DNA from 3 places in the Lysinibacillus sp. FSL K6-0057 genome. Region 1 is predicted to be linked to each of the others. Evidence: riboswitches for the same ligand, from Rfam matches in the RefSeq annotation. Region 1 holds a riboswitch; each other region holds the start of a gene.
What was found. Region 1 has a riboswitch for cobalamin ahead of MHB40_RS11505 (ABC transporter substrate-binding protein). Riboswitches for the same ligand answer to the same signal wherever they lie in the genome.

Region 1 (7,928 bases):
GACTTTTTTAACGGCTACTACATGGTGAGCTGGTATAGTGAGGGTATTTACTCATTTAGAGAAGTGGTTTATGAGGCGCTTGCTGAGACAGTGAACTACCAAGCGATTTATGAGAAAAAACGCTTTGATAGCAAAGGACAGTATATCGAGCAGGATGATTTTGTGATGGGCACGCCAGGCGAATTTCCCATCATGGTAAAGGAAAATGGTATGACCTATGCAGTGCATTTAAACGATGGTGCTATGACAGGGATTTTCCTTGATCAACGTGAGGTGCGATTGGCTATTCGTGAGCGTTATGCGAATAATACTGACATGCTGAATACGTTCTCCTATACAGGAGCATTTTCTGTGGCAGCTGCTCTAGGAGGTGCCATCAAGACAACGAGTGTAGATGTAGCCAAGCGCAGTCTAGCCAAAACGATTGAGCAATTTAGTGTCAATCATATTGATTATGAGGCACAGGATATAAAAGTCATGGATGTCTTTCATTATTTTAAATATGCGCAGCGTCATGCTTTACAGTTTGACCTTGTCGTTTTAGACCCACCTAGCTTTGCACGTACGAAGCAAATGACCTTTTCAACGGCAAAGGACTACCCTAAATTACTGAAGGACACGATTGCCATTACCGCTAAAAACGGCATCATTGTGGCTTCCACAAATAATGCTAGCTTCGGTATGAAAAAGTTCAAAGGCTTTATTGACCAAGCATTTAAAGAAACTCGTACACGCTATAAAATCGTGGAGGAATACGGTTTGCCGAAGGATTTCCGAGTACAACGTGAATACCCTGAGTTTAATTATCTGAAGGTCGTGTTCATCCAGAAAATCGACTAACCCATCGAGAATCACACCTTGTTGTGATTCTTTTTTTATGTGATGAACACAACGATATCGTGAGAAAAAAGGAGGATAATTGTGAAAAAATTTTTATTCATATTAAGTTTGTTAGTATTAGTTGCATGTTCAAATGATGAAACTAAATATGATGGAGCGCCTTTAAAAATGGCTGTAGTTGGTACTATCCCTGAATTAAATAACGAAAAAATTCATTTCGAAACCATTGCATTAGATGAATTTAGCGAGGATACATTACATATTTCCACAAATTTTGATGCTGTTATGATAACACCCATGATGTTTGAAGAAGCATCAGCTGATAAATTGGTTAAAGCTTATGAAAACGCTAAAATCCCTATTGTTTTTTTTGATTCACCAAAACGTCATTTTCCATTTACAAGAGAAGGAACTACATTTGAAACGGCTCATTGGGAATCATTAAAGAACGGTTCTCATACAACAATTTATTTATATGATCATGATGCAAATCGAGAAGATGTTTGGTATTTCTATATGAAAGGTGAGAAAGGGTTAGATATCCTTTACAAAGAGATTTTTCAAACGATTGAAACGTTATAAACAATCATACAGGGCTTTTCTATTAAAAATAGCCTAAGAAGCTATGCTCTTCTTAGGCCACCCTATTATAGATATTTCACAAACCAATCACGAATATATTCAAGTCGATTAATTCGTAATGTGGGCTTGCCGCTCCTTGATAGTTCATGATTCGCCTCAGGGAAACGAACGAATTTTGTTTCTTTTTTCCGATACTTTAAGGCAATAAATAATTGTTCTGCCTGCTCAATTGGACAACGATAGTCTTTTTCACCATGTAAAATCAATAATGGTGTCTCCACATTGTCTACATATTTCAGCGGTGAATGATGCCATAGCTTCTCTATATCATCGAGTCCTGCTTGAATTTGCCAGTCTGTAAAGTAATAGCCGATATCACTGACACCCGCAAAGCTAATCCAGTTTGAAATGGAGCGCTGCGTCACAGCCGCTTTAAAGCGATTTGTATGGCCCACAATCCAGTTGGTCATAAAGCCACCATAGCTTCCACCTGTTACACCAAGACGGTCTTGGTCAATAAAATCATAGTGCTCCAAAGCGTAGTCTACCGCTGCCATTAAGTCTGCATAATCATTGCCACCATAATCGCCACGTACTGCATCCACAAATTTTTGGCCATAGCCATGACTACCACGCGGATTAGTATAAAGCACTGCAAAGCCTTGTGCAGCAAGGATTTGAAATTCATTAAAGTAGGTGTTGCCATACATCGCATGTGGACCACCATGGATTTCAAGAATAAGAGGATACTTCTTCCCTTCTTCATAGCCAACTGGCTTCATGATCCAGCCATTGACTTTCCAGCCTTCAGCGCCTTCCAATTCAATACTTTCGGGAACAGCTAATGTTTTGGTCTTTAAAAATTCTTCATTAATTGACGTCAACTGTTCTTTGTCACCTGTTTTTAGGTTTACATAAAACAAATCGCCTGGGTTTGTCGTTGTGCTAATCGCTACAATAGCCTGATCGTTTTGCGGATCAAGTGAAAAGCCATAGACATATTGATCATCATGAATCGCTGGGTAAATTTCGCCATCTACATTTCCGAAATAAATCGCTGCATTGCCGTGATCTGTGACTTGGAAGTAGAAGCTATGATTATCATTCATCCATTGCACGCGTGGTGACGCTACCCCTTGTAGAAAATCACCGATGACAAAATCACCGACAGGCGCATCGAATTCACTTGTTACACAGTTTAGCAGTTTTTGCTCCATGTCATATATCCATAGCTTCGCTTGTGTGGCATTTTCAAATTCACGCTCTCCGCCTACAAAAGAAAGGAATCGGCTATTCGGAGACCAAGCCGTTTGGTAATATGCACCAGAGCCTTCTGTTAGCTTGCGGCTCTGTTTAGTTTCTAAATCCAATAAAAAGATATCCACATTAAATGAGAAATCCAAATCCTCCGCTTTATCGGCTAAGTACGTAAGGTATTTGCCGTCTGGCGACCATGTACCGAGATGGAAGTACTCTTTTCCCTCCGTCACTTGCTCTAGCTCTCCTGATTCCACATTGACAAGGGCAATATGGATAAACTGCTCCATATCAATAAATCCACCAGCATCCGATTTGTGCTTCATTTTCTCGATTTCTAGTGGCTTGAGTTCTTTATCCTTCTTCTTCTCATCCTCCGCTTTATCTTGGATGGTTTCATCTTTCCCTAGGACGACTGAAAAAGCAATTTTCTTGCCACATGGGGACCAGACAGGGGATGTCGCCCCATTTTTACAATGTGTCAGCTGTTTTGCCTCTCCACCTGCTTTCGATAGCACATAAATTTGCGATTTACCTGTTCTCGTTGACAAAAACGCAATTTGGCTGCCATCTGGTGACCAAACAGGGGAACTTGTTCTATCCTCACCAAATGTCCATTGCTGTGGCGTTTTGTCCTTCAAGTTTATGTAAAATAAATTCGAGATATAGTCGTTTTTCTTCTCGTCCATACGAGTCTCTACATAAACTACCTCAGTTCCATCGGGTGATAGCTGTGGATCTGCTACTGATTTTAAGTGATAAAGATCTTCTGGTTGAATCCCTTGTTTCGATGTCATGTTCTTGCTCCTTTGTATTGTAATTTTCTGTGCCTTACTACAATACTTCGACACCCTAAGTAATATTCCTGCTATTTAATAGAATTTTTTACTAGTTCCCAATATTCTGCGGACTTGGTTCTGCGATAAAATTTATAAAAGGGTTCATTCGGGCGAGCATGCTCTTTATAAAGGCTTATCATGTGCAATAAAAAATCTTCAATGTGCTCGACACCTACCCTTTTAGCGAATAATGTGCCAGCCTGTGCCTTTGCCCCCATCGGCACAGCACCTAAATAGACATCAAAGCTTTCCTGCTGATACACGAGCCCAATATCATCATAGACTGCATTGTAGCAGGCAGATGCACAGCCATTGATATTGACACGTACTCTTGCAGGTACCTTGATCCCCTCTAAAGCATGATAAAGATGTTCAGTTATCGGAGCAGCCTCCATTTTCTCACCATCACAAAAATCGCAAGCCTTCATGGCAATAATGGAGCCAGAGGACGCAACATAAAGACCCGCTTCCTGTAAGGCTTGCACAGCTTCTGTCGCATCGCTCGTTGGAATGGATACGAGAATACTATAGGAGGCGGAATACTTAATCGCACCCTTTTCGCCAGCAATTTCGGCTATTTTTTGAAATTGCGCTGGCGTATAATGCTTATTGATAATGCCAGGGCTAACTGCTAGACGGGTAAATTCACCCTCACGGTTTAGTGTTTCAAATGTTTGATCTGGTACGTTTTTTTGAAATGCGTTCATTGATATCGCTCCTTATGAAAAAGGAGCTAGCAAAGCGCTAGCTCAAATTGGTTTAAAAGTTTTCAGGATAGAAGCCCTTCGCTAAAATTTCAATGGCCTCTGCCGCACGAACCCCTTCAGATGCTGCTGAAAGTGGCAGGATGACAAAGTGATCATTCTTGACAGCTTCCATCTCCTTTAATGCTGGATCATTTTTTAAGAATTGGATCTTTTGTTCTGCCGTTGTTTCACCATAATCAATCACGACAACAACCTCTGGATTACGATCTACTGCATCTTCCTTCGACACAGTTGTCCAGCCTGATTCCACATCACCAAAGATATTTTGACCACCCGCGATTGTCACCAGCTCATTCATAAAGTTTTGACCAGCTGTAAATACATCCTTTTCACCGCTATCAAACACAAGAACACGTAATTTTTCGCTATCTTTTGGTAATTTAGCTTGTACTGCCTCTACATCTTTTGTCATTTGCTCAATTAAAGCTTCGCCACGATCTTCGATACGGAAAATCTTCGCGATATTGCGAATATCAGTGAAAATATCTTCTAATGTTGGTTTTGTCATGTTAGAAGCCGTATGTAAATACGTATGAATGCCTAATTCTTCAAGCTCCTCTGGTGTGCCAACGCCCTTTTCACCAAAGCCACTTTTCCAGCCTGCATATAAGAAATCCGCCTCGGCATCAATCACTTGCTCCTTCGTTGGGTATTGGTCAGAAAGCACAGGGACTTTATCGTATGCCTCTTGCAGGGGCTCATAGATTTTGTCATCTAAGTAAGCCGTCCCAACCATAGAATCCTCTAAGCCAAGCGCCAGCATAATTTCTGTCACATGCTGATTTAAGCTAATCGCTTTCGTAGGTGCTTCCTTATATGTTTGGCTTGTGTCATTATTTTCAATGGTTACTTCTGTTGCTGCCTCAGATGGCTCAACCTTTTCACCTTGTGCTGCTGATTCAGTTTTGTCCTTTGCATTACAAGCCCCTAAAATAGCGACCAAGGCAATGATCATCATCAGCCATATACTTTTCCATTTCTTCATGTCCTTTTCTCCTTTGTTGTTAAAATATAGAAAGAAATCAGAGACTTCTTTACTACCCATGTGGTTGGAAGGGCATAAAAAAAACCCTCTTGTCGCCAAGAGAGTAGCATAGTGAAATAACGGTATCATCATTACCTTTATCACTATCCCCATCCTCGTGGTTCTTAGTCAAAAAACACATACTGGCAGGTATCCTGGCTTAGGTTCATCATCTATACGCCTTCCCATAGTTTTACTACAGTGGCATGCTGTATAGACTCCCCATTTACAGTTGCGGGACAGCATCGGAATTGCACCGATTTCCCTTTTAAGCAAATGACAAATGCCATTTGCACCAATACGTTCTATTATGGTCAATACTATTGATAGACTAGCGTAGTATGACGCTAATTATGCAATCATCACTATATTAGCACTATTTCGACAAAAATACGAACTATTTTACAAGAATTATATATGCGAGTATTCTGTTACAATGAAAAGATAGCAATCTATAGAAACGAGGATTTCTTATGTACAAAACAATCGGTGTACTGGCGCATGTGGATGCAGGGAAAACGACCTTCTCTGAGCAAGTGCTTTTTCATACAAATAGTATTCAAGCCCGTGGTCGAGTCGATCATCAGGATACCTTTCTTGATAATCATGAGCTAGAGCGCAGGCGTGGGATTACGATCTTTGCCGAGCAAGGTCGCATGAGCATTGGCGATGATACATACACATTGATTGATACACCTGGGCATGTCGATTTCTCCCCTGAGATGGAGCGTGCCATCCGTGTGATGGATTATGCCATTATTATCATTAGCGCAGTCGAAGGGATACAAGGCCATACTGAAACCGTGTGGCAGCTTTTACGTAAATACCATGTCCCAACCTTCTTCTTTATCAATAAAACGGATCGTGAAGGAGCAAATGTAGGAGCTGTCATGAGCCAGCTTCGTAAAGATTGCTCTCAGCATGTGTTGTTCGTCGATGAACCGCTGCGAGCAGATTATGTGTCAAATAGCATCATGGAATGGCTGGCGGAGCGCGACGAAAAATTGCTGGATGCCTTTCTGAATGAGTCATTAGAGCATGAACCATGTCTTGCTCAGCTACAGGCCATGATTAAAAACGAATGTGCTTTCCCTTGCTTTATAGGCTCTGCCTTAAAGGATGAGGGCATTCAGGAATTTCTTGACCAGCTTCCCCTGTTAACGGCTACCCAATTTGAGCAGGATGTCCCGTTTGAAGGAGAGGTTTTTAAAATTCGTCATGATGGGCATCAGCGTTTAACCTTTATGAAGGCTGTCAAGGGCTCCTTACATGTGCGGGATGAATTTTCATTTGGTGAAGTGACGGAAAAAGTGACAGAAATTCGCCTTTATAATGGCAGTCGCTTTGAGACCGTTCAACAGGTTGAAGCAGGAGAGATTTTCGCGGTGAAAGGGCTGAGTCAGGCAAACATTGGAGATCGAATCGGTACAACGACGCTAACACAGCCCTATGAGCTTGTCCCAACGCTACAGGCAAAGGTTCAATATGCGGGCGATCAGCATATCAAGGAAGTGCTACAGATTTTCCGTTTAATTGAAGCCGAAGAGCCTTCTTTACGTGTCGTTTGGCAGGAAAAGTTCCAGGAAATCCATGTCCATATTATGGGTGTCATTCAATTGGAGGTCCTGACAGAGGTATTAATGAGACGTTTTTCATTAGCCGTCTCCTTTGGCGAGCCGCAAATTTTATATATGGAGACCATTGCGACGAAGGTGACAGGCTATGGCCATTTCGAGCCACTCAAGCATTATGCGGAAGTTCATTTATTAATGGAGCCAAATCCACGTGGAACCGGCAATACCTTCAGCAATGCCTGTCATGCAGATCATTTATCCGTAGGCAATCAGCGCCTTGTTGAAAAGCACCTGTTTGAGCGCGATCATCATGGCTTACTTACAGGCTTCCCTGTAACAGATGTTCATTTTACGCTTCTAACAGGTCGCGGGCATAATGAACATACATCGGGCGGCGATTTCCGAGAAGCTAGTTTCCGTGCGCTGCGCCAGGGACTAGAGCAAGCCCAAAATGTTCTACTTGAACCCTATTATCGTTTTAAAATGAAGGCTTCAAACGACTTTATCGGCCGCATGATGACTGACGTTCAGCAAGCAGCAGGCACATTCGATGACCCGATATTATCCGAAACAGATGTGGTGCTAACAGGTCGCGCGCCCGTTGCCACTTTAATGAGCTACAGCACAACCTTTGCTGCCTATACAAATGGAAAAGGCGCACTCACACTCCAATTTGATGGCTATGATATGTGCCATAATACAGAGGAAGTGATTGCACAGATTGGCTACGATAAAAATGCCGACCCTGAATATAGTTCCTCTAGTATTTTTTGTGCAAAGGGCAAAGGATATACGGTTCCGTGGCATGAAGCTCAGGCAGCCATGCATTGTTTATAGGGCAGGAGTCGGCCTGCTCGCTCGGAGGCGTTTTGCTTGCTTCCGCGGGTATTCTTCGCTCAAGCGCGAGTATTTCTTGCTTGAACGTGAATATATTTCGATCCTGCATTTAAATGAAAGCAAGCCCTCCATAAAACGGAGGGCTTGTTTTTATAGTGCACCGACAGCTTTCTTTGTTGGTTTGTCCATCAAATAAGCGGGTTCTACT
Region 2 (7,928 bases), 2.1 Mb from region 1:
CCGCTTCCATTAGGGCCAATTAATCCAACAAATTGCTTTTCTTTTATTTGAATACTTACATCATGTAGTATACGCTGATCGTAAATGGAGAATGATACTTGTTTCGCTTCTAATGTCATGGAAATTAATCTCCTTCACCGAAAGAATAGTTGTTACGACGGAGTAGCCAAATGAAAAATGGTCCTCCACAAAAAGCTGTAATAATACCAATTGGCATTTCCTGAGGAGCGATGATGATTCGAGCAAAGGCATCTGCCCACACTAAGAATATTCCACCTATTAAAGCACTAATAGGTATTACATATTTATAGTTTGAGCCCACAATTAATCGCACAATATGGGGAATAATTAATCCCACAAATCCAATAGAACCACTAACTGCGACAAGCACACCTGTTAACAGAGAAACGAGTAATATTAGCTGGATACGAAATTGCTGAAGATTCACGCCTAATGTCACTGCCGCCTCTTCCCCCAGTAATAATAAATTTAAATTGCGATAGTGTAGCCACAGTAGCCCAAATACAACGAAGAATACGAAAGCTGGAATCACAATATTATTCCATTTAGCTCCAGCTAAACTACCTAGCATCCAAAACATAACAGCCTTTAAAGCCCCTTCTTGCTTTGACATCATTAAAATAAAGTTAGAGATAGCCGTTAAGATAAAGGACACAGCCATACCTGCCAATAGCAAGCGGAAAATAGAGACACGTCCACCAACACGTGATAAGAAAAAAACAAGTGCAATGGCAAGTAATGACCCAAGAAATGCGGATACTGACAGAGCGTAAATCCCTAAAAATGAAAAGGCCCCTAAAATAATTACAGAAGTAGCTCCGACAGCTGCCCCTGAAGAAATTCCTAGAATATACGGGTCAGCAATGGAATTTCGTACAAGCGCCTGAATCGCTGCCCCCGCAATGGCTAACCCCGCTCCAACAATAGCAGCTAGCAAAACACGAGGTGCTCTTATTTGCCAAATGATGATTTCCTGTGAGCGACTCCAATCTTGTTCGATAGCATTTTGTATAAAAGGAATTTTAGAAAGAATAACTTTCCATACATATAATGGTGTAACTGAAACAGAGCCAACCATTACAGCAAATGTCATTGAAACAATTAATACCATGAAAAGTACAAAGGAAAATAACATAAATTTTTTATTCATCTGTTTTAAACTCCTACTGAATATTGATGAATGAAGCAATAAAAAAAGGTATTCCATGCGAAAATACACATAGAAATACCCTAGATTAAACAAAGTCAGAAAATATCCAGCTATTGTCCGTAATTGCTTGCATCCTCGTGGGCATTACAGGTATTACTAACTGGCAGGTCTCCTGGCTTCGATTCAACATCCTATAATTGCCTTCCCATTCTTACACAGTGGCAAATAATATTATAGGATTCCTCGTTACAGTTGCGGGACAGCATCGGACTTCCACCGACTTCCCTTTTAAGTGACATTCAAAAATATCACACCAATAGTATTTGAAGTTATAAAATTGTGACGATTCTATCATACATTTTTATAGATAGTTAGTCTACATAGAAATGCATCTAGCATTTGAGTTAACTAATTTTAATAATAAGGTTGACACAGATACTTTCGTTTTTTACACTAGCTGTAATAACTTTTAAAACGAGGTGAAATCATGGCAACTGTTACACAACATAGTCATCATAAATTAAGAACTGTCGACATTACCTATATTGGATTATTTTCAACGCTAATGATGGTGGGTGCTAATATCACTTCCTTTGCACCCTTTATGGTAGTTGGTGGTGTACCCATTACGCTTCAAACCTTTTTTGCGATTTTAGCAGGGCTTATTCTTGGTAGTAGAAAAGGTGCGCTCGCCTGTACAATTTATATGTGTGTGGGTTTGGCAGGAGCACCTGTCTTTGCTCGCTTTGGTGGTGGAATTGGTCAAATTTTAAGTCCTACCTTTGGGTTTATTATTACATTTATTTTAGCGGCATTTGTTGCAGGGTGGATCGTGGAACGAAGCGGGACAAAGAAAAGCTTTATCGTAGCTGCTTTAGTAGCAACGGCTATAAATTATTTGATAGGAACAAATTGGATGTTTTTTGCATACAAGCTTTGGGCGAGTGCGCCAGAGAATTTTTCTTATAAGCTAGCTTGGCTTTGGATGATGCCTCCACTACCAAAAGATATTATTTTAGCCATTTTTGCTGGTATCTTCGCGTATAGATTACAAAAAACATTGAAAATCATGCCCATTCAATAACATATCTCTTCACTTCTTTCGTGTCAGACTAGAGGAAAATTTATTCATAGGTCATGTCCATCATTTCTGCACATTTATTTGCTACAGTAAGGGCAAATAGTGAGGAGGATATCACATGACATTCAATAGAAGATGGTCAATCGGACTATTATCAGTAGTCGCTCTAATTAGTTTATCGGCTTGTACAGAGGATCAAACAAAGCCTGCATCCACTTCTGTGGATACTTCTGAAGAAATCGATCATTCTGCGATGAACCATTCAAGTTCTGGCGAAATACCGGCAACCTTAAAAAAAGCTGAAAACCCGAAATTTCCTGTGGGGAGTACAGCCATTATTACAGATGGACATATGGACGGTATGAAAGGAGCCGAAGCAACAATAGTAGGTGCCTATAATACGACTGCCTATGTTATTTCCTATGAGCCCACATCTGGTGGAAAGCGTATAGAAAAGCATAAGTGGGTGATTCATGAAGAATTGATTGACCCACAAGAAGCACCACTGGCTCCTGGAACAGAAGTAAAAACGGATGCAGCACATATGGAAGGTATGGAAAGTGCGACTGTCCTTATTGATGAGGCTGTGCAAACAACTGTATATATGGTTGATTATACTTCCACTACAAGTGGTGAAGCTGTAAAAAATCATAAATGGGTAACAGAAGAAGAGCTTAGCCCAAAATAATAGAAATAACCTCTACCTTCAATTCTGGTAGAGGTTATTTTTAGCTCTTATGCTCCATTGGCTTTCTATTTGCAGACTTATGCCATTTATAGCCGATGCCCCAAACAGTTTGCAAGTAATCATCTGCAGGGAAACCACTTTTTCTTAATTTTTCTCTTAAATTACGCACATGTGAATCAATGGTACGATCTTCAATCGTCACATTATATCCCCAAACTGTATGGATAAGGTGTTCTCTAGAAAATGCTCTATTTTGATGATCTAAAAATAGGGCAAGCATGGCAAATTCCTTTGGTGTTAATGGAATTGCCTTATGTTGAAAATATACTTCAAAGGACTCTCTATCTAAACAAAGCCCTTCAAAGTTAATTACTTTTTCTTCTGATTTCGATCTTCTTAATACAGCATGTATTCGTGCTAATAACTCTTCCTCATCAAAAGGCTTTAATATGTAGTCATCAGCACCAAGGTTTAAGCCTTTTACAATATCAGCATGTTCTCCTTTTGCAGTAAGCATAATGATCGGGACATCCCAAAATTTCCTAATTTCCTGACAAACCTGCCATCCATCCATCTCTGGCATCATAATATCCAAAAGAACTAAATCCACATGCTCTTCTTCTAAAAAATCCAATGCCTCTTGAATGGAAGACATGGCTCTACAAAGAAATAGTGGTTCTAAATAAAGGGTTAATAACTCTAACATTCTTGGCTCATCATCAATGCATAAAATTGTTTTCATTCATTTCTACTCCTTTAAATGATAATTCAAAAGTAGTCCCTTTATTTATTTCACTACTAACCTTTATTTCTCCACCATGCGCTTGTACAAGTTCCTTGACAATAGCAAGCCCTAGTCCAGAACCACCTAAAGCACGACTACGGGATTTTTCCACACGATAAAACCGATCAAAAATATATGGTAAATCCTTCTTTGGTATTCCTTTACCTGTATCTTCAACAATGATGCTTAAAACTTCATTGTGTTTTTTTACAGTGACGGTAGTCGTATCTCCTGGCACACAATAGATTAATGCGTTATTTAATAGATTAATCAGGATTTGCTCCAGTCTTGCTTCATCGGCACATAGTGTTAAGCCATTATCACAACGTACAACAAAATAGATACCTTTATCTTGAAAAGCAGGGCTTAATTTTTCTTCAATGCTTGTAAAAAACGAATCTAAATGTAAGTAATGTTTTTCAATTACAAATGAGTTTTCATCCATTTTTGCTAAATCAAATAAGTCTTTGATTAACCGAGAAAGTCTATTGGTTTCTTCTATTATAATAGTTAAATACTTTTGACGATCCTGCTCTGTTAAATCCCGTTTCGCAAGAATGTCTGTATAGCCTTTAATAAAGGTTAGCGGTGTGCGAAGCTCATGTGCAATACTCGATAAAAACTCCTTACGCTCTTGCCTTAAATGATTTAAATCATTCGATAGTAGCTGTATCGCATTCGATAAATCTCCAAGTTCATCTTTTCCATTCGTAGAAAGAGCGACTGTAAAATCACCCTTACTCATTTTCAATGTAGCCTCTTTCATCTGAATAAGTGGTTTAGCAAGCTTCCGAGATAGAACAATAATGACTGCAATGCTGACAAGACCAGATACAATACCCACAATGAGAAAATGCTTATTGAGACGTTTCATTAATGCATGGATGGAATCGGTATTTTGAAACATAAATACATAGCCAATCGTTACTTGCTGATTTTGAATAGGGCTTATCGTAGCAATAGCTTGAACCTTTTGCCAATTGTCTTGTAAAACTCTTCCCTCATAAGGTATATTCCCCTCTGTCTTACGAAATAGATCCCTGATTTCTAGATGTGGTTGTGAGGAGGCAAGGATTGTTCCTTCAAGGTCAGTTACCACTACGTCTGTACTTGCTTCCGATTCCATAAGAACGACATGTGCTAGTGTTTCATTATTGAAGTTCTGTTCTAATATAGTACGATGTGAGTTTCCTCTCGCTTGCAAACTGGCTAATTCCTCTTCCACTCTAGAATTGGTCAAGGAAACATGCAAAAAAAACATCATAAATGTTTCGATACAAAACAATGTGATGAAAAAGATGATGCCAAGCTTTAGTGATAATTTTCTCATCCGTAACCACCAATTTAGAATTTCTTAAAAGTATAACGTGAAAGTGTGAAGATTTCATGCAGAAGGAGCATCTTTCCAAACAAAAAATGCCCATAAGTATATTGTATACTTATGGGTCAGATTTTAATTAAATGTATTTTTTTGCCCAGTTTAAGAAGTTATCAATGACTACGTCAAGGAATTTCACTGTACCTTCATCAGTTAAATTGCCTTCTGCATCAAATTTAGTGTGAACAGCACCAATATAAACGTCATTGCCGCTTAGTAATGGTGAGTTAATGCCAGGAGAGAACAAAATATCACGTAAATGTAATTGTGCTTTTACAGTACCTAAGTTCCCCATTGATGCACCCATGATGATAGATGGTTTGCCAATCATTACTTTATCTACACGAGATAGCCAATCAATAGCATTGACCATAACCCCTGGAACAGTACCATTATATTCTGGTGTAACCCAAAGTACAGCGTCTGCAGCTTTTACTTTTGCTTTAAAATCAAGAACTGCTTGTGGAGCCTCATTTTCGATATCTTGATTATACATTGGTAGGTCCTTTAAGCTTAAAACTTCAAGGTCTAACTTTTCTGTATAACGTTTTTGAATAAATTGAGCTAATTGCATATTATAAGATTCTTTACGGATACTACCTACGATTGCTACTACCTTCATGATGTTTCCTCCTAAATGTACATTATTCATAGTATTTGTATAGCTATTGTATTTTATACCATTTTAATAATAAATGGCAAATTCTTCAACTGGCTTACGATATCCACGTAATCGACGACTGCTTTCTTTTTCTTTCCCAATAGTGATCATTAGAGCAATTTCATGTGTTTCTGGTACATTGAAAAGCTCACGCATTTTTTGATTATCAAAGCCGATCATTGGACAAGTATCCCAGCCACGATTTTTAGCAGCTAGCATGAATAACATAGCAGACAAAGATGCATTCCGAATGGCTTCATCCTTCATAAATGCTTCACCGCGGTCTTCATAAAATTTTGTATTCTCTACTACAATATCTTCTAGTTCGCCAGCTGTAATTATACCTAAATCCACCATGCCTTGACTTAGTTCAGCAGTATTCTTATAAGCTTCCTTGTCACCTAATACAAGAATTACTCCTGAAGCTGAATGCACTTTATATTGACCAAATGCCGCCTCTCTCACCTTTTCTTTCATATCCTCATCCAGCACAACGATATAATTGGCATGCTGTAAGTTAAATGCTGATGGGGCAAGCTTGACATCCTCCAAAATAGGACGTATGTCATCCTCAGTCATCTTAACGTCCTTGATAAAATTATTAGCAGAGCGACGCTTATCTATCAGCTTGGAAAATTCCATTTTTTTATCCCCCAATACAGTTATGTATTCATCCAGTGAGGCTTTTCTTTCCCAACTGGATGAAATTATGTTACTCATATTCTTTATCGAACATAATAGAACTTCTTACAGTGTCAATTGGGCGAACAAGACTTTCAATCTGTTCACGTTTTGGTTCTAAAAACGGTGGTAATGATAGTTTTTCTCCTAATGTTTCATATGGCTCATCGCCCATAAATCCTGGACCATCTGTAGCCAATTCAAATAAAATCTGCGGAGCTACACGTGCATACAATGATTCAAAGAAATGACGATTTACATAGCCAGAAGTGTGGAAACCAAAGCTTTCGAAACGTGTAGTCCATTCATCTAATACCGCACGATCCTCTACACGAAAGGCTGCATGGTGAACAGTACCAAAACCTTGACGAGCAACGGGTAACACCGTGTTATGTTCGACAATAATCTGGGCGCCATTTCCTCCCTCACCTACTTCAAATAAATGAAAGTCTCCTTCTTCTGCAATCTCTGTAAAGAGCATTACCTTTTCTAACACATCTTTAAAGTATTTAAAATTAGCTACACGGACAAATACTGGCCCTAAACCTGTAATAGCATTTTCAAGTGGGATGGGTCCATCCTGCCAAGGCGTACCTGCTGCCACACCTGTATTATGCTCATCAGAAATAAGCTGATAGTGCTGATCATCAAAATCTACGAAAGATAGTGTTTTCTTACCAAACTGTTCTTTCATACCAGTATGTTTCACATTTAAACGATCGAAGCGCTTTACCCAATAATCTAAAGCAGCATCCGTTGGTACACGGAAAGAAGTCTTTGAAATTTCATTTGTACCATGTACACCTTTTGGGATGTTAGGGAAATCAAAGAACGTCATATCTGTACCTGCACTACCTTTATCATCTGCAAAGAATAAATGATATGTTTGAATATCATCCTGATTAACTGTTTTCTTCACTAAGCGCATTCCTAATACATAGGTGAAGAATTTATAGTTTTCTTCAGCACTACTTGTGATGGCCGTAACATGGTGTACACCTTTTAAATGATTCATAGAATGCTCCTCCTATTTATCTCGATATCGAGATATATGTGTAAAAATTTTTTATTGGTCAGTGGCGTTCTTGCCAACTTTTTTAAGTGATAAAATCATGTTGTCCAGCTCATGAGATTCCAATATTTCAAATATCTCATTTATTTTTTGTTCATGCTTAGGAAAAATTTCTTCCATCAAAGCCTGTCCCTCAAGCGTTAGTAATACGTACGTAACACGTCGATCTCTTGGACACGCCTTACGATATACATAGCCTTTTTGCTCGAGCTTATCAATCACATAAGTAATACTACTGCTTGCAATTAATATTTTTTTACCAATCATTTGAATAGGTTGCTCTCCACGATGGTACAAAAATTCAAGAACCGAAAATTCGGTTTGATTTAAATCGTATTGAAGTAAATCTCTTTTAGTTGCATCTTGAATCGTTTGATATGCTCGGAACAAGACCGTAAATGCTTTTAAGTTA
Region 3 (7,928 bases), 1.1 Mb from region 1:
GCAACAAATTTTGTGAAAGAAGGGGAGTAAGGGATGGAGCGTTATATTCAAATGTCAGATGAACATTTTGTCTTCACTCGAACATTGGAGCCTTCAACGCCATGTATTGGACATATTCACATTTTGCATGGCATGGCAGAGCACAGTGGGCGCTATTTAACATTTGCGAAAACACTCAACGCAGCAGGCTATGTCGTGACGATGCACGATCATCGTGGACATGGTGAAACGGCAGCTTATAATGGAACATTAGGCTTCTTTGCTGAAGAAAACGGCTTTGAGCGTGTTGTAAAAGATGCTCATGAGGTGATCACACAATTACATGCATCGTACGCTGATGTACCATTAATTCTTTTTGGTCATAGTATGGGGTCTTTCATTACTAGACGCTATATTCAACTATACGGAGAACAAGTAAACAATGTTATTCTCTGTGGTACTGGAAATGTGACAGCCTTACATGCTGTTGGAAATATTTTAGCCAGAGCATTAGCAAAGGGGCTAGGGAAAGAAACTGAAAGTAAGCTGTTAAATCAACTGAGTTTTGGTAGCTTTAATAAACAATTTCCGAATCCAAAGACTGCCTATGACTGGTTATGTTCAGTTCAACAAGAGGTGCAAAAGTATATAGACGATCCCTATTGTGGCTTTATTCCAACGAATCAATTTTTTGTAGATTTAACAACGGGCTTTGCAACACTAAATCGTAAAAAAGAATTAGCAAGAGTAAGAAAAGATCTTCCTATTCTCTTGATAAGTGGCAGTAAAGATCCCGTCGGTGAACAGGGGCTAGGCGTTTACACAGTTGCTGAACAGTTAGCAGCGGTGGGCATAGAGGATGTAACGGTTTATTTATTCGAGGATAAACGACATGAAATTTTAAATGAAGACAATCAAGAAGCAGTCTTTCAAGTTTTAATACGGTGGTTAGAAAAATATGATAGAAATTAAATTACAGCAGGCAGAGGTCATAGCGATTGTGGGACCGACTGCCTCTGGTAAAACGGCTTTAAGCATTGAATTGGCAAAGAAATATAACGGTGAAGTCATTAATGGTGACTCCATGCAAATATATAAAGGGCTCGATATCGGGACAGCTAAAATTACGGAAGAAGAGATGGAGGGCATTCCTCATCATTTACTAAGTTTTTTAGAGCCGACAGCATCTTTTTCAGTGGCAGACTATCAAAAATTGGTACGCGCAAAGATTGCGGAAATTCAATCTCGTCAAAAATTACCTATTATAGTAGGAGGCTCAGGCTTATATGTACAAGCTGTCCTCTATGATTTCCAATTTACTGATGAAAAAGTAGATGAGCGAGCACGTAAAGCCTACTATGAGGAATTAGCAAAGCTTGGCCCTGAGGCAATGCATGACAAATTAAAACAACTAGACCCTCAAGCAGCGGAGACAATTCATCCAAATAATACACGACGTGTTATTCGTGCATTAGAAATGCTGGAATTAAGCGGTGTCTCGAAAGCAGCCGAAGCACAAAATCGAGGGGAAGTACCCCTTTATAAGCATGTTATTTTGGGACTAGGTCAAAATATGTCTCGTGAGGTGCTTTATGACCGCATTAACCGTCGTGTTGATTTGATGATGGAAAATGGCCTTTTGGAAGAGGTAAAGGGATTATGGCAGCAAAATATCCGAGGTGTGCAGTCTATACAAGCCATTGGGTATAAGGAATTATATGATTATTTGGATGGCAAATGTACCCTAGAAGCAGCCATTGATAGCTTAAAACAAAATTCCCGTCGCTATGCAAAAAGACAGCTTACTTATTTCCGCAATAAAATGGATATCCATTTTATTACACCAGATGACCGATTATAAGAATAAAGAAAAATTTCTAAAAATTACTAATTGATAAATTGGTAGAACGTGCTACTATAGGAATGAAGAGGTAGAAAGTTAGTAGGGAGGCTATTTGATGAAATCAATCAACTTGCAAGATACGTTCTTGAACCAACTACGAAAAAACAGTGTTTTTGTAACTGTATTTCTGTTAAACGGATTTCAGTTAAAAGGGACTGTGAAATCATATGATAATTTTACAGTTTTACTGCTGGATGCTGACAATAAGCAGCACCTAATCTACAAGCACGCCATTTCTACATTCGTTCCAGCAAAACAAATAGAATTTTTAGAGACAGAAGTATAAAAAGATTGTTAAACAGTTAGTGTTCTCCACACTGGCTGTTTTTTTTGCTACAAGCTATAATGATAGTGGAATTTGATATTTTGGAGGACAAAGTTAATGAAAACAATGGAAACAACACAATTATTAGATCTTTTAGATGCAAATGAGGACCTATATATTATTGATGTTCGTGAAGAAGATGAAGTAGCACACGGCATGATTCCAGGCGCTCAGCATATTGCACTTGGAACAATCCCTGAACGTTTAGAGGAATTAGATGTAGAAAAGCCATATATTATTGTGTGTAAGGCTGGTGCTCGTTCTGCCAACGCCTGTGCTTACTTAGAGGCACAAGGATTTGATGTAACAAACCTTGAAGGCGGCATGCTGGCTTATGATGGAGAATTAGAATTTAAATAAACCATGAAAAAAGAAAGAGCATATACTCTTTCTTTTTTTATGTTGTTGAAAAAAATCGTGTCACTAGCAGAAAAAGACCTTTTGGCAAGGTAAGGGGTTGATTTCCGATCTGCCAGCGTCCTTTCCAGGGGGCGTCCGAGGAGCTTTCCCTCACTAGCGTTCGCCCACAGGAAAGCAAGTAGCCTGCAACGGAAACCATTTTCACCTTTCACAAAAAAGCTATTGCTGGTTTTGTTTTTCTTATGCTTGTTTTTTCAGGGAGTCCATGATGAAATTAAAATTCTCCTCAAAATTTTTGTAGAGATGAACATTTTTTTGTCCCTGCACCTTTGAAGCATAGCTAGCAAAGTTTAGACCAGCGCCATAAATTTGTAGTGCTCCATTCGCCAAATCACCCTTTTGGAGAAGCTCAATGCCGTCTTTCAAGAAATTTTGACTCTCCTCGAAATGACACTCCGTAATGTATTTATCACCACTATGAAATAACTTTAAGTTTTCTAGTATTTTATTTGCTGTCTCTTCACTAATAGAAGCGTCGACATTTATTAGCAGTTGATTGATCGGTTTTACCAACTTGGCATAGAGGCTATCATGCGTTTCACAGGTTTCAGCACTGGCATTTCTTAATTCTTTTGCATTCATTTTATCTTCCCCTAACTTTTCATTGTTTTATTACTTGCTGAACCTTCCCCTAATTTTAATATTTTAAATCCTGAATTTTCAGAAATATGTTATGATTATAGTGAATGAAGGAGGGATTTTGTATGTTTCGATCCATAGCACCCCCAACAATGTCTTTGCAGTAGAATCTACTGTTTAGGCATTCGATAATAGCTTGCTCATTTCGATAGATTCTACTGTATAGGCTAAAACGATATACGTAGAAAGTAGGAATTTGTAATGAGCGGAAAATTAGCATTTGTATTGTCCATGATTATTTTTGGTGCTGTCGGTGTTTTTGCGAAGTTTATTCCTTTATCCTCAAGTGAAATTGCCTTTTGGATGAGTATCATTGGCGCTTGTTTTTTGTTGGCCATATTTGTTTATAAAAAGGAAAGCTTTTCGAGGATCACGATTGTCCAAAATAAATGGCCGTTAATGCTTTCAAGTTTAGCATTATGCGGTAATTGGATATTTTTATTTCAGGCTTATAAGGAAACGACCATTGCCAATGCAGCACTAAGTTATTATTTTGCGCCAGTACTGGTCATCTGTTTATCTCCTATTATTTTAAAAGAGACGTTAGTAGGGAGAAAAATAGTGTATGTTGCTGTAGCATTAATAGGCCTATTTTTGATTGTCCAAAGCCAAAACATGGAGAACAGTGGTCACTTTATCGGTATTGTCTATGGTTTGATCGCAGCATGCTTTTACACGGTACTAACCTTTACAAATAAACGTATTCGTGGTTTAAAAGAGCCCGAAAATACAATTATCCAACTCTCTTTAGCTGCATTTTTGCTCTGTCTCTATATTGTAGGGACTACGGGTTTTCAAGTGATGCAAATTAGTTTTGGGTTCGTTCTAGTATTGATAGTACTTGGTATTGTGCATGCAGGTGTGGGGTTCTTTTTGTTCTTTTTAGGCATGTCTCAGCTAAAAGGTCAAAGTATAGCCATTCTTAGCTATATTGATCCACTGACATCATTAGTACTCTCAACAATGATTATTGGTGAACAAATGACAGTCCTACAAATAATAGGGGCTGTTCTTCTATTAGGCTCAACATTACTAAGTGAATTGGAAAAGACATAAGCCACTTTATAGTGTTACTGTTTAGTTTTACAAGTTTACTTTTCACATATTGACAGGAAAAGTGAGCTGTCGTAGATTTAAAGTAGTTGAATAAAAGCAATAGGTGCCCAATAGGGAGAATAGGGAATAAAGTGAAAAGCTTTAGCGGACCCGCCACTGTATAAGGGAGTTTCATAGTGAATGCCACTAGCAAATTGCTGGGAAGGTGCTATGAGATGTTGAACTTGAGCCAGGAGACCTGCCTACATGCTTTAGAAGATATAGATGATGGAAAAGTCTGTAGTTTATTTGTCATGACAATAAACTACAGACTTTTTCTTTTTGTCTTAAAAAGAGAGGAGCAATTATCATGCAATTACTACAAGACACGATACAAAACATCCAAGGTGCTGACCTGAAGGTGATGGAGCAAGCTAGACAGCGTATAGATGCCCTATGTAAACCCCCTGGCAGTTTAGGAAAACTAGAGTCCATTGCAGTGCAGCTTTCTGGCATAACTGGACAATTATTTCCGGTGATTGATAAAAAAGTCATCATTGTTTGTGCAGCAGATCACGGTGTTTGTGAGGAAGGTGTAACCACGAATCCACAAGATGTGACGGTCTTTCAAACATTAAATTTTCCTAAGGGAGGTACAGGTGTTTGTGCGATTGCGGGCATTACCAATGCAAAGGTAGTAACAGTAGATGTTGGGGTAAAAGAAGATATTCCACTTGATGCAGGTGTCCTCATTCATAAAATTAAATATGGTACAGATAACATGGCACAAGGTCCAGCTATGTCTAGAGAAGAGGCTATTCAATCCATTGAAGTAGGAATTCGTGTGGCAACAGAGGAAATCAGAAAAGGTGCCAATGTACTTGGAACTGGGGAAATGGGCATCGGCAATACAACACCGAGTGCTGCGATATTAGCTGTTCTAACTGACTGTGACCCAATTGAAGTAACAGGATTTGGAGCAGGAGTTGGTCAAGGTGGAATTGCCCATAAAGCGGCGATTATTGAAAAAGCAATTAGCTTAAATACGCCTAATCCTAAAGATGTCATCGATGTTCTAGCTAAGGTTGGCGGGTTAGAGATAGGGGCGATGATAGGCATTATACTTGGCGCTGCAGTCCATCGTAAACCTGTTGTCATTGATGGATTTATTTCAACTATTGCCGCGCTCATTGCTTATAAGCTCGAACCAAAAGTAAAAGATTATATTATTCCTTCCCATGCCTCAGAGGAACCAGGGGCTAAAATTGCCGCTGCATTATTTGGCATTGAACCAATGTTGTACATGAATATGCGTTTAGGTGAAGGCTCTGGTGCAGCCCTAGCCTTTCCCATTTTAGATGCAGCCTGCTCGATGATGAAAAATATGGTGACTTTAGAAGAATCAATGCAGTTGTTAAAAAGATAAAAACAATAAAACAGCCAATGACTTAATTTTTGGTCATTGGCTGAATGGTATTTATGCACGATTTAATTTTCGTAATGGCAAGCGCCACTTCATCATATAGGAAAGAATACGTAACGCTGTAATTACTGCGAATAAAATATAAAGGAAAATATCCCCTGTAAAAACCTCAAATCCGATTATCAGCCCTGCGAGAGCTGCCCAAACACCATAGACTTCATCACGGAGAACTAGTGGTTTTCGTCTAGCTAATAAATCTCGTACAATACCACCACCTGAACCTGTCAAAACTGCAGCTACAATGACCGCGCTAATTGGCATATCAAGCTTCACAGCATAGAGTGCCCCTTGAATAGCGAATGCTGATAAGCCAATAGCATCTGTGAAGTTACCCCAACGATGCCAATGCTGAATCAGATGATGTGGAAAAATAAAGAATATCGTAATTGCAGCCAGTGCAATTTGAAACATCATATCTTGCCCCCATAGTGTTGTGACAGGTAGTCCGATGAGTAAATTTCGAATTGCTCCACCACCAAAGGCCGTAACAATACCAAGTATATATACACCGAATAAATCGTATTCTTCTTCCATGGCAATGATTGCCCCAGAAATAGCAAAGGCAATTGTTCCTATAATACTAAAAACCTCCCAAGCCATCCCTTTCACCCCTTCTATCAATAAATAAACTTTTTTATAAGTTAAAAGACTTTTTTACGTAACAGAATCTATGAATTTAATAGCCAAAATCAGTCATTAAATACGCTTCTTGAAATAAGTCCGCACATTAGCTTAGCGTAAAATTCCTTTAGAAACAATAGGCAAGTTTTACAGGTGCACATACAAATTGATAAAATGTGATTAAAATAAAGAAAAACATTCGTCAAAAGCATTTATATACCAGTGTTTGGTTAGGGAATTCTAGAGTGATTGATGTCAATTTAGATAGTCAATAAATCTTACTGAATGAAATGCGGGACAATTGTGAAATGGAGAAGAAAGAATGACGTTTACATCAAATTTATCTACACAAACGATATCCTTAGCGACAAAAATAGAGGAGCAAGTGCGGCCTTATCATGCCAAGGTAGAAGAAATGGCATTTTATAACCAGCAGAAGGTGCTAGCAGCATTTCGCAAGCATCAAGTGAGTGACTACCACTTACATCCATCTAACGGCTATGGCTATGATGATGAGGGAAGGGATAACCTAGAACGTGTTTATGCGGAAGTATTTGGAGCAGAGGCTGCCATTGTTCGCCCCCAAATTATTTCAGGGACACATGCAATCACGCTTAGTCTATTCGGTGTTTTGCGTCCTGGTGATGAGCTGCTTTATATTTCTGGTCAGCCATATGATACATTGCAATCCATTGTTGATGGTGGTGATAAAGATACAGGCTCACTGAAAGATTATAAAATCGGTTATCGACATGTGGATTTACTAGATAACCAGGCCATTGATTGGGCAGGTGTAGAAGCGGCCATTACAACACAAACAAAAATGATTGCCATTCAACGTTCAAAAGGCTATGCAACACGTCCATCCTTTACGATTGATGAAATTGCTGATATGTGTGCAAAGGTACGTAAATTAGCCCCGGAAGCTGTTATTTTTGTAGATAACTGCTATGGTGAGTTCGTAGAGGCGCAGGAACCTACAGAAGTTGGTGCTGACTTAATGGCTGGCTCGCTCATTAAAAATCCTGGTGGAGGATTGGCGAAAATCGGAGGCTATATTGCTGGCCGAGCAGATTTAGTGGAGAAATGTGCCTACCGCATGACATCTCCAGGTATAGGTGCAGAAGCGGGAGCCACATTAAATACACTAGGTGATTTTTATCAAGGATTTTTCCTAGCGCCACATGTTGTATCGCAAGCATTAAAAGGTGCGATCTTTACAGCTGGAATGCTGGAGGAAATCGGTATGAACACTTCTCCAAGCTATCATGCGAAACGTACAGATTTAATTCAATCTGTGTCTTTCCAAACAGCGCAGCAAATGATTGCCTTTTGTCGTGAAATACAAGCGAATTCACCAATCAATGCCCATTATGCTCCGGAACCAGCATATATGCCAGGCTATGAAGATGATGTCATCATGGCGGCTGGAACGTTTATTCAAGGTTCCAGCATTGAGCTGACAGCAGATGGCCCAATACGACCGCCATTTACTGCTTTTATCCAAGGTGGACTAACATATG

Region 2: another riboswitch for cobalamin. It lies ahead of MHB40_RS22415 (iron chelate uptake ABC transporter family permease subunit); the one in region 1 lies ahead of MHB40_RS11505 (ABC transporter substrate-binding protein).
Region 3: another riboswitch for cobalamin. It lies ahead of cobT (nicotinate-nucleotide--dimethylbenzimidazole phosphoribosyltransferase); the one in region 1 lies ahead of MHB40_RS11505 (ABC transporter substrate-binding protein).

The regions. Positions count from the first base shown of each region.
Region 1 is NZ_CP152047.1:2,353,039-2,360,966, reverse strand. It holds gene MHB40_RS11525 (class I SAM-dependent rRNA methyltransferase) at 1-840, shown strand, start outside; gene MHB40_RS11520 (amino acid oxidase) at 922-1,422, shown strand; gene MHB40_RS11515 (S9 family peptidase) at 1,488-3,476, opposite strand; gene MHB40_RS11510 (precorrin-3B methylase) at 3,548-4,225, opposite strand; gene MHB40_RS11505 (ABC transporter substrate-binding protein) at 4,278-5,270, opposite strand; cobalamin riboswitch at 5,437-5,624, opposite strand; gene MHB40_RS11500 (translation factor GTPase family protein) at 5,783-7,720, shown strand; gene MHB40_RS11495 (hypothetical protein) at 7,871-7,928, opposite strand, start outside.
Region 2 is NZ_CP152047.1:4,481,527-4,489,454, forward strand. It holds gene MHB40_RS22410 (heme ABC transporter ATP-binding protein) at 1-119, opposite strand, end outside; gene MHB40_RS22415 (iron chelate uptake ABC transporter family permease subunit) at 125-1,171, opposite strand; cobalamin riboswitch at 1,316-1,504, opposite strand; gene MHB40_RS22420 (biotin transporter BioY) at 1,659-2,255, shown strand; gene MHB40_RS22425 (YdhK family protein) at 2,371-2,940, shown strand; gene MHB40_RS22430 (response regulator transcription factor) at 2,981-3,682, opposite strand; gene MHB40_RS22435 (ATP-binding protein) at 3,660-5,054, opposite strand; gene MHB40_RS22440 (NADPH-dependent FMN reductase) at 5,182-5,724, opposite strand; gene MHB40_RS22445 (nitroreductase family protein) at 5,788-6,405, opposite strand; gene MHB40_RS22450 (ring-cleaving dioxygenase) at 6,476-7,459, opposite strand; gene MHB40_RS22455 (MarR family transcriptional regulator) at 7,511-7,928, opposite strand, start outside.
Region 3 is NZ_CP152047.1:1,296,353-1,304,280, forward strand. It holds gene MHB40_RS06015 (glycerol-3-phosphate dehydrogenase/oxidase) at 1-30, shown strand, start outside; gene MHB40_RS06020 (alpha/beta fold hydrolase) at 34-951, shown strand; gene miaA (tRNA (adenosine(37)-N6)-dimethylallyltransferase MiaA) at 938-1,840, shown strand; gene hfq (RNA chaperone Hfq) at 1,938-2,168, shown strand; gene MHB40_RS06035 (rhodanese-like domain-containing protein) at 2,265-2,567, shown strand; gene MHB40_RS06040 (hypothetical protein) at 2,808-3,209, opposite strand; gene MHB40_RS06045 (DMT family transporter) at 3,468-4,322, shown strand; cobalamin riboswitch at 4,407-4,583, shown strand; gene cobT (nicotinate-nucleotide--dimethylbenzimidazole phosphoribosyltransferase) at 4,672-5,727, shown strand; gene MHB40_RS06055 (trimeric intracellular cation channel family protein) at 5,779-6,384, opposite strand; gene MHB40_RS06060 (methionine gamma-lyase family protein) at 6,728-7,928, shown strand, end outside.